DNA from 3 places in the Bacillus paranthracis genome. Region 3 is predicted to be linked to each of the others. Evidence: riboswitches for the same ligand, from Rfam matches in the RefSeq annotation. Region 3 holds a riboswitch; each other region holds the start of a gene.
The links. Region 3 has a riboswitch for lysine ahead of NLJ82_RS14420 (amino acid permease). Riboswitches for the same ligand answer to the same signal wherever they lie in the genome.

Region 1: it holds a riboswitch for lysine, as region 3 does, so the genes downstream of both, NLJ82_RS09060 (aspartate kinase) here and NLJ82_RS14420 (amino acid permease) in region 3, are expected to answer to the same signal.
Region 2: it holds a riboswitch for lysine, as region 3 does, so the genes downstream of both, NLJ82_RS04560 (amino acid permease) here and NLJ82_RS14420 (amino acid permease) in region 3, are expected to answer to the same signal.

The regions. Positions count from the first base shown of each region.
Region 1 is NZ_CP101135.1:1,769,414-1,773,671, forward strand. Features, by position in the region: gene NLJ82_RS09055 (VOC family protein) at 1-320, opposite strand, end outside; gene NLJ82_RS09060 (aspartate kinase) at 670-1,899, opposite strand; lysine riboswitch at 2,099-2,285, opposite strand; gene NLJ82_RS09065 (DoxX-like family protein) at 2,477-3,385, shown strand; gene NLJ82_RS09070 (DUF4166 domain-containing protein) at 3,389-3,994, shown strand; gene NLJ82_RS09075 (YndJ family protein) at 4,000-4,258, shown strand, end outside.
Region 2 is NZ_CP101135.1:890,376-894,633, forward strand. Features, by position in the region: gene NLJ82_RS04555 (ABC transporter permease) at 1-838, opposite strand, end outside; gene NLJ82_RS04560 (amino acid permease) at 899-2,323, opposite strand; lysine riboswitch at 2,471-2,654, opposite strand; gene racE (glutamate racemase) at 2,855-3,685, shown strand; gene NLJ82_RS04570 (DUF3626 domain-containing protein) at 3,798-4,258, shown strand, end outside.
Region 3 is NZ_CP101135.1:2,797,640-2,801,897, forward strand. Features, by position in the region: gene NLJ82_RS14405 (VOC family protein) at 1-331, opposite strand, end outside; gene NLJ82_RS14410 (sulfite exporter TauE/SafE family protein) at 538-1,440, shown strand; gene NLJ82_RS14415 (GNAT family N-acetyltransferase) at 1,480-1,929, opposite strand; lysine riboswitch at 2,253-2,445, shown strand; gene NLJ82_RS14420 (amino acid permease) at 2,558-4,024, shown strand; gene NLJ82_RS14425 (iron-sulfur cluster biosynthesis family protein) at 4,138-4,258, shown strand, end outside.

The DNA of each region.
Region 1 (4,258 bases), 1.0 Mb from region 3:
ACCATTTCGTCAATGTCTTCAACGGTGAACATGACGCGCAAATAACCGAGGGCATTGACAGGAGCTGCCCGGTGATCTGCTATAGCGGGCGGGGTAAGAAATCGCGAAAGTTCAATTCGGCTATGGCCATCTGGAGTTACCATCATAGCAATCTCTACGCACTGAGAACCGAGGCCGGTTACGCGACCGGCCCATTCACCTTCGACAGTGGCGCGCCCTTCGAGTTTCAAACCAATCTCCTCGAAGAAAGAGATTGCATGATCAAGGGATTCTACAACGATGCTGACATTATCCATTCTGAGTAATTTGTTGTTTGTCATTGTCTTTATCTCCTTATATGTAAAAGTGTATGATCTAACCATCTACATAATTATACTATTAAAAAGTTATAAACTCCTTCCAAACAAAAAATAGCTTGTCACAGTATAGGGAAATGTGACAAGCTATTTTTAATTGTGCTATATAGTATCTTGTTAACAAACAATACCGCGACTTCCCCGAAAAATGTTTCTACGCTGTATGCTCTTAAAGGGCCCGATCGTTGTATAGAATGAAGTGTATTATTTAAATGATAAATACATTTCTTATTACTCTATATGCAAATAGCTTTCTATTTATATAGGAAGGAAGTAGATTCATATAATTTGTTTTAAGTTTTACTAGTAGAAATTAGCTCATCTGCACTAAAGGCTCAATTTTCGCCATAAATGATTGATGCAGCGCCTCGACACCTGTTACTAAATGAAGGCGGTCAATAACGACAGACACTTTAATTTCTGATGTACTTACCATTTTAATATGAATATCTTCTTCTTTTAAAGTAGTGAACATATTCGCAGCAACACCTGGATTAGAGACCATACCAGATCCTACAATTGATACTTTTGCTAAATGATTTTCATATTCTACTGATTCATAGTGAAGTGCCTCTTGATTTTGTTCCAATACTTCTAATGTTTCTCTTAAATCATTAGAATGGATGGAGAAGGAGAGATGAACAGTTCCTTCATTTGTAATACTTTGAATGATGATATCTACATTAATATGTGCCGCTGCTAATGTAGAGAAAACTGTTGAAAGCGAGCCTTGTTCCAATCCTTTCAATGTGATACGTGTAATATTATCTTCAAATGCAATACCTTTAACGATTGATTGTTGTTCCATGGTACATTCTCCTTTTACAATTGTTCCATTTTCTTGTTCCATACTTGAGCGAACTTCTAAAATGACATTATGATTTTTAGCAAACTCAACAGCACGTGGGTGTAATACACCAGCACCGAGATTTGCAAGTTCTAACATTTCGTCATAAGAAATTTCATCTAATTTATAAGCATCTTTTACAACTCGTGGATCCGTCGTATATACGCCAGTCACATCTGTGTAAATATCACATTTTTTTGCGTTCAGTGCAGCAGCTAATGCAACAGCAGTTGTATCAGAACCACCGCGTCCAAGCGTTGTAATTTCATGGTTTTCACTAACGCCTTGGAAGCCAGCTACGATAACAATCGTACCTTCAGCAAGATAAGATTGAATTCGATCTGTATGAATGTCAGTAATCCGTGCACTATTATGTACAGATTCTGTCGTAATACCAGCTTGCCATCCTGTTAATGAAATCGCGTTATAACCTTTTGCTTGTAATGCCATTGTTAATAATGAAATAGTGACTTGCTCTCCTGTTGATAGAAGCATATCCATTTCGCGTTTACTCGGATTTTCTGTAATCGCGTTAGCAAGTGCTACAAGTTCGTCTGTACTTTTCCCCATTGCTGAAACGACAGAGACGATACTATGTCCTCGTTCATATTCTTCAATAATTAAATTTGCTACATGTTGAATGCGTTCAACGCTTCCGACAGAAGTGCCACCAAATTTTTGTACAATCGTTTCCATTACGAATTCCTTCTTTCATCCATTTTTAAGAATAGATTAGGACATATATAAATCCCAATATTCCTGTAGTTACCAGAGAAAAACAAAAAACACCATCTCAAATAAGTGAGGATGGTGCTGTTACAGGAAAAGGGAAACAGAAAACGGAGCTAATAAAAAAACCGCCAAAAAAGGAATACCATAAAAATGATATCTCTTTTTTGTAGATAGCTCTTCATACGTACACGTCTGTACATATGACAGTTCTGTTTCTATTCGAAAACAGCCCCAATCGATACATACAGAGAAATATATCGATTTCGGCAATACTTCCTTTCATCTAATTTCATAGACATCTCTGTGTCTCCATTAGAATACTCATAAGTATCGCAACCTCTATCTCACGTTTTAGGCGAGAGTGTTTGATTTATGAAGTTGTTGGTAACATTTGTTTTATAATAATTTAAATTTTTCGAGGAATCAAGTGTTTTATATATATTTTAAAAATTCTATCTTTTTATGAGGGAGTTTGTGAAAAATGTAGCAAAATAAATTTATTACATGTACATTAAAATTATAGTGCATTGGAGGTGGAAGAATGAAAGGGAAAAAGCCTATTTATGTTTCAACAGAAATGAACACAACAATGGAGAAATTATGGGAATACACGCAAGAACCACATATACATACAGAATGGGATGCCCGCTTTACTGAAATTTCATATTTAGAGAAAAAAGAAGGAGAACCACAGAAATTTTTATATAAAACAAAAATCGGATTTGGACTTGAAATAGCTGGGGAAGGGGAATCGATAGGTGAAATAAGAAAAGAAACAGGTGAACGGATTTCTTCTTTAAAATTTTGGACAGAAAATCAATTATCACTTATTCAAATAGGGCGTGGTTATTGGAAGTATACACCCCGTAAAGAACACATTCATTTTGAGACGCAATATGATTATGATACGAGGTTTGGTCGTATAGGGAATGTAATAGATTTCTATATGTTTCGGCCGTTATTAGGCTGGGCGACTGCTTGGAGTTTTGATGCTTTAAAATTATGGTTAGAAAAGGGGCTTCATCCTAGGTTGCTAATTAGAAGAACAATGACATATTGGCTCGTATGTTTTTTATTTGCATTTGTATGGATGTATCAAGGGATCTTCCCAAAAATAATTTTCAGTCATCCAGAAGAGATGAAGATGCTTTCTGCGATTATTGATTCAACTGGAAATAGTATTGCAATTCTTAAAGTAATAGGGATGTTAGAAATTATTTTTGGTATCATATGGCTATTTCCAGTTCCAAAACAAAAATTATTTATACTACATATTTTTATGTTAATAGCCTTAACGATAGTGGCAGGATTTACGAATATCGTAAGCTTTACAGAGCCGTTTAATCCAATTACATTAAACGTTTTACTAATGGGGGTATCGATTGTCGGTTATATAAATAGTTTTGATTTACCAAGTGCAAAAAATTGCAAGAGGAAGAGAAAGGGATAATGTATGGCTAATATGTATGAAAGACTATTAGGGGATTCTTATAAAAAACTTCATCCAAAATTACAGAAACGTTATGAGATTACAGAAGAAAATAGCTTTACTGGAGAAGGAAAGATGGATGAAATTTACGGAGGTTCTTTTTTCGTAAAATTGATATTAAAAATTGCATCGAAGTTTCGAATGTTTTTCTCTGAGCGGGGGAAGGAAGTGCCATTTACAATACATAATACCGCTGAGCGAGATGGAAACGGAAATGAATTTGTGCGATGGAATCGTACTTTTTACTTTCGTAATAAGAAAAGATATTTTAATGCGGTAATGAAATTCGATGAAAATGAAATTGTAGATTATTTTGGTGAACCACACATACTTGTTTCTACACTGAATTTTCATATTGATGAGATGGGGGCGATGCATATTTCTTCAAAGAAACAATGGTTTTACATGTTTAGAAGAAAAATCCCGTTACCTAGATTCTTATACGGAGAGGCCAACATTGTAGAAAGTTATGATGAAACAAAACAGTGCTTTCGAATTCATGTACAAGTACGCAATCCGTTAATTGGTTCATTATTTTCATATAGGGGAACATTTGTGGAGAGGAAATAAATGATATGAAAAATATAATAGTTGGGCTTGCTTGTTATATTATTTTTCTAATATGTGAGTGGTCAAATGTAAACCCAGTTGAAGCAATTATTTTATTATCTATTTTGTTATGTATACCGATGTCTTTTTGTATTATTGATAAAAGAGCACGAAATGGATCGTATGTATTATTTTATAAATCTGTATCGTTTTTATATCCGATAGCAGCGATTTGTGCAATGTTAGCTTTCGTAACAAATCAATATATCTTTGCGATAATTTGGT
Region 2 (4,258 bases), 1.9 Mb from region 3:
CGAAATAATCATTCCCGCGTAAAAATGCGAGTGTATGTAAATAGAAGAAAGTTGCTCGTTTTTTATGTAATAAAGGTTCAATCCAATTTGTAAGCCATTTTCTTTTACTTACTTGCTTATTTAGTTGCGGAACATCAGTGAAGATGCTAGCAAATTGATAAAAACGAACGTTCATTTTTTCTTCTTGCTCGATTATGTAATCCCATGGTATTCGTTTTGTAGGCTGTTTTTTCGTGTATAGAAGTAGGAAAGCAAGTAGTAAGAGTAATCCACCTAATATGAGAACATTTGCTACATAAAACAGCATATAAATGACTAGGGCGTTACAAGCAATACGAATAATCAGCCATATATTTTTTTCGTGACAATCACGCCACATCCAATGTATGTATATGTTCCAAGCTTTCGTAACCATTAAAATGATAAAGATTGTACATAAGAAAGGTATCGTTAATTGTAATGATTGCAGTGCAAGCGGAACGAGAATAAGAAACGTAAATAACAATGGGAAAAGCTGAATGATGTAATTGTATAGAAGAGATTTTTTGAAATAAGAAGTTAATTTCTCTTCTAGTGCTAGTAAATAGACAGCGTCAGGTTTCTGAATAAATGTACGAATAGGGCATCTCGTTATAATGAATGTAAGTACAATCGTGATGAGTAGTAAAGATATTCCTTTAGAAGGAGATGCTTTTAGAAACTGAGCATAATAGTATGCACCAACACATGAAATAAAGATAAAGCTATATAGTAAACCGTTAATCATACGTGCAAAGTATGTAATGATATTTTGCATATGTTGTTGGAAACGGCTGCTCCATAGTGATTCGATTGACATGTTTTTCACCTCTTTGTTCTATTATATATGTTTTGTAAAAGAAAAAACGAGCAAATTGCGTTATGCAACTTGCCCGTTTTTCTTTTCGTTATTTTTTTTCTGATCACGATTCATTAATGGATAGAAGGCAAAGCCGATTACGAATAAACCAATTCCGAGAAGGAATGTTTTTATATCGGCTGCGCCCGTTTTAATAACCCATAGTGCGTAGCAAAGTGCAATCACTGCGACTATGCCATCTGTAATTCTTGCCCGTATTTCATTTTTATACGTTTCACCAGTTGCGACTAGTTTTAACTGGAAGATTGGTGAAACGAGATATGGAATGAGGTAGGCCAGTGTCGATACAGTAATAACGAATGTATAAGCTTCCGCAATTGTTCCTGATAATGTTGAGAATAAGAACACTTGCGACATAATGTTTGTTAATCGTAATGAATAAATTGGACTTCCTTTTTTGTTTGTTTTTGTGAAGAAGGAAGGGAAGAAACCTTCTTTTGCTGCTTGATACGGTACTTCTGAGCTTAATAAAATCCAGCCTAAGATGGAACCGAATAGGGAAGTAAGAGCAAGTAATGCCATCAGTTTCCCGCCGCCATGACCCATTGCAGCGTTTAGTGCATCTGCTAATGGACGTTCAGAAGCTTGTAATTTATCAATGTGAAGTACACCCATTGTTAAAATTGTAATTCCTAAGTAAATCGCAACTGTAATAAGTAATCCCGCAACTGTTGCGCGTTTTACCGTTTTTGGAGAAACGGCCCGGTTTGATAAAAGAACCGCTGATTCAATTCCGATAAATGCCCAAAGCGTCGTAAGAGCAGCTAAGTTTACTTGTGAAAGTAGACCGTGTGATACACCTGATTTATCGATCATCGGTGTGTACCATTGTCCAAACTTAGAAGCTTCGAATGCAAATAACGTAACGACGATAAATAAAAGGAATCCAGTTACTTTCGTTGTTGTTGCTAAGAAGTTTAGCTTTCCAGCTCCGCTTACACCGTTTGTTAATATAATATGAGTTCCCCAAAGTAAGATGGAACAAATCGTAAATGTAATTAGTTTTCCGACTTCTACATTAAAAGAACCGATTGAAAATAGTAGTCGTGTATCTTTCATAATCGGGAAGAAGAGTGATAAATATCCCGCAAATGATGTAATGATGGCAACGTTACTTGCCCAGTTTGCAACCCAATATCCCCATACCATACTGAAACCAGCCATTTTTTTCTTTTTTGGTGTTGAGAATAAAGCATATGCATGACTTTGTGGTCCTGTCGTTAAATCAGGACGACGAATTGCTAAATTACCGAAAACAAGAGCTAGCATTAAAACACCAAACCCTGTTGTTAACCAAGCTAAAGTGACACCGAGAGGGCTTGCTGTTTGTGCCAACGTACTTGGCACCATGAAAATACCAGCGCCAACCATATTACCGACAACGAAAGCTGTGAGTACCCAAAAGCCCCATTTTTTTTGTTGCATAGAAAATACCTCCAAAGTTAGTATAACCAAGTCAAGCGAGGAGATATGTATGTCTTCCTGAGTCAGGAAGAGAAGTCCCAAACAAAACAAAAAAAGCACGTAATTTGCCGCTACATGCTTTCTATCTTATAAGAAACCCACGACATACCTCTCGATAGCTCTCCACAAACGAAACGTTTGTGACAGTTCTGCACTTATTAAGTAGCAGACCCAGCAAGCGTGCATGGTGGACACGGGCTTACTTCGGCAATCATTCCTTTCTCATTCGTTCATCAATGCCACTACATCTCCTGAAATGATACTCTTAATGACTGCAACCTCTACCTCACCGAGATACGAATGAGGATTTAAATATTAATTTAACGTATTTAAGAGTAACAAATGAATTTTTATACGTCAATGGATATAATAATAATCAGATTATAGAGAAGAGTTTGTGATTAAAAGCAAGAGGGATTATTATGTAATATTGAATTTTCATAATATAATAAATGTTGTTGGCGCTAGATGATTGAAAAGGGGATGAAGTATATGTCTGTATGTCATAAACATTCAGTAATAGGTGTGTTAGATTCGGGAGTTGGGGGATTAACAGTTGCGAGCGAAATTATAAGACAATTGCCTAAAGAGAGCATTTATTATATTGGTGATAATGAACGTTGTCCGTATGGGCCAAGAAGTGTAGAAGAGGTACAATCTTTCGTATTTGAAATGGTTGAGTTCCTCAAACAGTTTCCGTTAAAAGCTCTAGTTGTAGCATGTAATACTGCTGCAGCTGCTGCATTGACTGCGCTGCAAGAAGCACTTTCTATTCCGGTTATTGGCGTTATACATCCAGGAGCAAGAGCGGCAATTAAAGTGACGAAGAAAGGGGAAATCGGAGTAATTGGAACTGTAGGTACGATAAAATCTAATATGTACGAAAAAGCATTGCATGAGCTTGATACATATTTGAAAGTGCATAGTCATGCGTGCCCGACCTTAGCTACAGTTGTAGAAAATCAATTAGAAGATACAGCATATGTAACCGAGCAAGTAAAACAAGCTTTACTGCCATTAACGAAAGAAGATATAGATACGTTAATTCTTGGGTGTACGCATTATCCACTTTTAGAGTCTTATATTAAAAAGGAACTAGGAGAGGATGTAACGATTATTAGTTCTGCAGAAGAAACAGCGATAGAGTTAAGCACAATTTTACAGCATAAAGGAATTTTGTCTGACAATCTGAATCCTGAGCATCGATTTTTTACAACAGGCTCTGCCTTATCATTTGAACATATTGCTGAGCGTTGGCTAGGATATCACATTTCTGTAGAATGTGTGGATTTACCCGTAAAGAATGCTCGCATCTGTAATTAGACTGTATGAAAGTACTTTTTGTTCAATAAATCAGGTTAGTTGCATAAGAAGGAAAAAATGCACTTTTAATTGAAAGGATTAAGGTCATTTCAATTAAAGGGGAGATTGGATTATGGAATTATTAAGGTCTCAATTATTTGCTTTAGAGTATATTTCAAAATATGCAGAGAACGAAAAACGTGAGGCGAAAGCAACAATTAATCATATACTTAACATGTGTAATATTACAGATGAAATATTTGAAGAAGTTGTCGCTAACTTAAAATCTCATGCAAGGATTGCTTTACACTTTCATCCAGACAGACTCGATTCGAGTATGAAAAGTGTTGCTGAAGCATTGTTTGAACAAGGAATATATAAAAGTCAGTTTGAAACATTGCTATCTAATGGAAGTGTGTCTGCTTATCCTGGCGGTGAACGTGACCTTTGGGAACAGAGAATATTTGGAGGAGCATATCAATTGGAAGGTGTAACGAATGATCAACGGCCAAAGTATGGGGCGCTAAATTTGATGTTACATCCAGATGGGCCGGCTCCGCGTTTTGGATCCTGTTATTTTCTCTTATCTCCAAA
Region 3 (4,258 bases):
GTCCTATCGTATGTAAACCGTGCTTACTAAACTTTACTGCTAGCTCTTCAATTGCATCTGTTCGAATTGCGATTTGAAGCATACCCTCACCGTCTTGTAATTTCACTACCGTTTCTTGTACTAATGGATTATCTGCTTTCTTCGCTTTTTCTTCATGTTGAACTGCTAAAAATTCTATATATGATAAATCAAAATAACATAAACTATTCCAAGTACCCCAAGTAGTATGCTCTCCGCCTAGTGCAGTATGAAATCCACGCTCCTGCATTTGTTTTGCCGCTTCCTCCGGTGTACAGTTCACTGCATGTACGAGGTGATCAAATAATAACATGTCTTTCTCCCCTTTCTCTCCATCCTTTTATTGTATATTTTATTTTTCTTTCATTCAATTCAAAAAACTTTAAAACCTAGTTGATTTATACGATTAATGTGTATTATAATGAAACAAATTTCATTATTGCTGATTGGAAAAACCAAAGGCACTTTTCTCACACGGGAAAAGTGCCTTTTTCATTTACTATTACAGGGGGATTATTTATGCAGAAATTAATTGTCTTTGCTATTATTGGATTTTTCGCTCAATTGATCGATGGAGCACTTGGAATGGCGTACGGGGTAACATCTACCTCGCTTTTACTAATGTTTGGTATCGCACCAGCTGTCGCTTCCGCTTCTGTTCATTTAGCTGAAGTCGTTACAACCGCCGCTTCTGGTGCATCTCACATCAAATTTGGAAACGTTGATAAATATACTGTTTCCAGGCTTACATTACCAGGAGCAATTGGCGCATTTATTGGAGCATGTTTTTTAAGCAATTTACCTGGGGATGTAATTAAACCGTACATTTCTGTATTTTTATTTACTTTAGGGGTTTATATTTTATTACGATTCATTATTCAAAAACAAGTTGTTACTTCAAAGAAACGTATGTCTGCTAAACAACTTGTTCCGCTTGGCTTATTCGCTGGATTCGTTGATTCAACTGGTGGTGGTGGCTGGGGGCCGATTACGACACCTGTACTTTTAGCAAGAGGAAATGAAGCTAGAAAAGTTATCGGATCTGTAGATACGAGTGAGTTTCCTGTTTCACTCGCTGCAACAATTGGTTTTTTCATCTCACTCGGTTGGGAACAAGTAAGTTGGGTTTGGGTATTTTCGTTAATGCTTGGCGGTATTGTCGCAGCTCCAATCGCTGCATGGTTAGTGCGCATCGTACCTTCTCATTTACTTGGCGTATTAGTTGGTGGCCTTATTATCTTTACAAACATTCGTACACTACTTACTACATTTAAAGTGGATCCAACGATTATTTCCCTTTCTTACGTGGCAATTGGTCTTGTCGTTATTATTTCTATTTTCATTGCTGTTCGTAATCATTCCAAGCATTCTAACACACCGACAGCCGGATATCCGAATGATCAAAAACAAATGCTACCTTAACGATAAAAATACCGCCCGATATACTTCGAGCGGTATTTTTTATTTTTCTATTTTCCAATTAATCATTGTTTCTGTAGTGCCAGTTCTCTTCATATGTAATTTCTCTAATACACGAATCGAGCTTTCGTTTTCAAGAAGTGTCTCCGCAATAATTGTTTCTACCTCTCCAGTTTGAAAAGCCCAATTTATTAGTTCTCTTACAGCTTCTGTCGCATACCCTTTATTCCAATATTTCTCAATAAAACCGTAACCAATTTCTACTGTATGCTCCTCATTTGGTTTCCCTTTAAACCCTATATCACCTAGAACGATGTCATCTTCTTTTCGAATGACATACCACGCGCCCCAAGGTAATAAATCCTTATCCTGTTTTACATTTTCTACATGCCCTACAACATGAGGACCACTATTATATCCTTGCTCGTTAGCAACGTGAATACTCTCTTCTGTACACGGCACTATATAGAGCCTTTCTGTTTCTAATTTCATTTTGATTTCCCCTTTTTTACTTACACGTTACTCTAATTATATCAAAAAATATGACCTGATTATGAATGTCGAATTATATTTTCTGAATTTTCTTTTAATTTTTGAAGGGTTTTTCAATATTTTTTGCGAAACATTTGTATAACAATTTTTTCTTTGCTTATTGTTACATAATAGTAGGTTCGGGTGGAGTTTTGCAAGCGTTTCCTATACAATAACCGATATTTTTTGATTTTTTCCTACAAAATATCTTGCAATATATTCAGAAACTCATTACAATTGCCATATATTAAAAATCTTAGCAATATATCAAATCCTCATCAATCCGATGAGGTAGAGGTTGCGACTTTTAAGAGTAAAACGGACGAGACACAGAGAAAGTCACCGACTCCGTTTGAAAGGAAAAGTTGCCGAAGTTTATATTTCTTCTCTGGAAATATGAGCTGGGGCTGTCTCCGAAAGGAACAGAACTGTCACGTTTACAAAATTACCGTGTAAACGTGGGGTGCTATCTTAACGGAAGGGTATGATGGGGTGGTTATTTGTGAAACGTTCCGCCAAATTCCTTTGGCGGTTTTTTGTATTTTTCTCCCCCGCTCCTTCCTATCTTACAAGAAAAGGAGTGTTGAACATGAATAGCGCAACGAATCAAGCTACCTCTAAAACAGAAGCTACAAAAGGAAAAGGTGAATTAAGACGCGGTCTAAAATCAAGGCACCTTACGATGATTTCTCTCGGCGGTACAATTGGTACCGGACTATTTCTTGCCAGCGGTGGTGTCATCCATTCAGCTGGACCTGGCGGGGCATTAATTGCATACGCCGCAATTGGAATTATGGTTTACTTTTTAATGACAAGCTTAGCTGAACTCGCAGCTTACATGCCTGTTACTGGCTCTTTTAGCACGTACGCAACAAAATTTGTTGATCCATCACTTGGCTTTGCACTTGGATGGAACTATTGGTATAACTGGGCCATTACGATTGCTGCTGAACTAGCTGCAGTAACATTAATTATGAAATTTTGGTTTCCAGATACTCCTTCCCTCATTTGGAGCGGATTATGTTTAGCTATTATTTTCCTTTTAAACTACTTATCTGTTAAAGGATTTGGTGAATCTGAATATTGGTTTGCACTTATTAAAGTAGCTACGATTATTATCTTTTTAATTGTCGGGTTTATGATGATTTTCGGAATTATGGGCGGCGAAACGGTTGGATTTAAAAACTTCACTGTTGCAGATGCACCATTTAACGGTGGTATCATGGCAATTATCGGAGTATTTATGGCAGCTGGTTTCTCCTTCCAAGGAACTGAATTACTTGGGGTAGCTGCTGGTGAAACTTCTGATCCAGAGCGTAATATTCCGAAAGCAATTCGCTCGATCTTTTGGCGTATCCTTTTATTCTATATCCTTGCCATTCTCGTTATCGGTTTATTAATTCCTTATACAACTGAAAGTCTTGCCGCAAGTGATGTAACAGTAAGTCCATTTACACTTATTTTTGAAAAAGCGGGCGTTGCCTTCGCTGCTTCTGTTATGAACGCTGTTATTTTAACGGCAGTACTATCTGCTGGTAACTCTGGTATGTATGCATCAACTCGTATGCTTTGGGATTTAGCTCGCCAAGGGAAAGCACCGAAGTTTCTTGGTAAATTAGATAGCCGCGGCGTACCTGTTAACGCATTAATCGTAACATCGATTGTCGGTAGTATCGCTTTCATTGCTTCTTTATTCGGTGACGGTGTTGTATACATTTGGTTATTAAATGCATCTGGAATGTCTGGCTTTATCGCATGGGTTGGAATCGCAATTAGTCATTACCGTTTCCGTAAAGCATATATCGCACAAGGAAAAGATTTAAATGACTTACCTTATAGAGCAAAATGGTTCCCATTCGGACCAATCTTCGCATTTGCACTTTGCGTCATCGTAATTTTAGGTCAAAACTACGGCGCATTTATGGGTGAATCAATCGATTGGAACGGCGTACTCGTTTCTTACATCGGTTTACCACTCTTTTTAGTACTTTGGTTAGGATACAAATTTACGAAAAAAACAAAAGTCATTCCACTTGATAAATGTGAACTGAAATAAAGGGAGACGAGCAAACAAATTTGTTTGCTCGTTTTTTATTGCAAACCTCTTTGCTTCCCTATTGCCCCTGTTTTTGCAATAATAAAGGAAATATAAATAAAGGTTGGGATACAATGAACATTCGCATTACTGATGAAGCAATAGCAGCTATACATAGATTAGAACGTGAAGATAAAAAAATCATTCGCATTAGAGGGACAATGACAAACTCTTGTAGTATTTTCGTTGATGTCG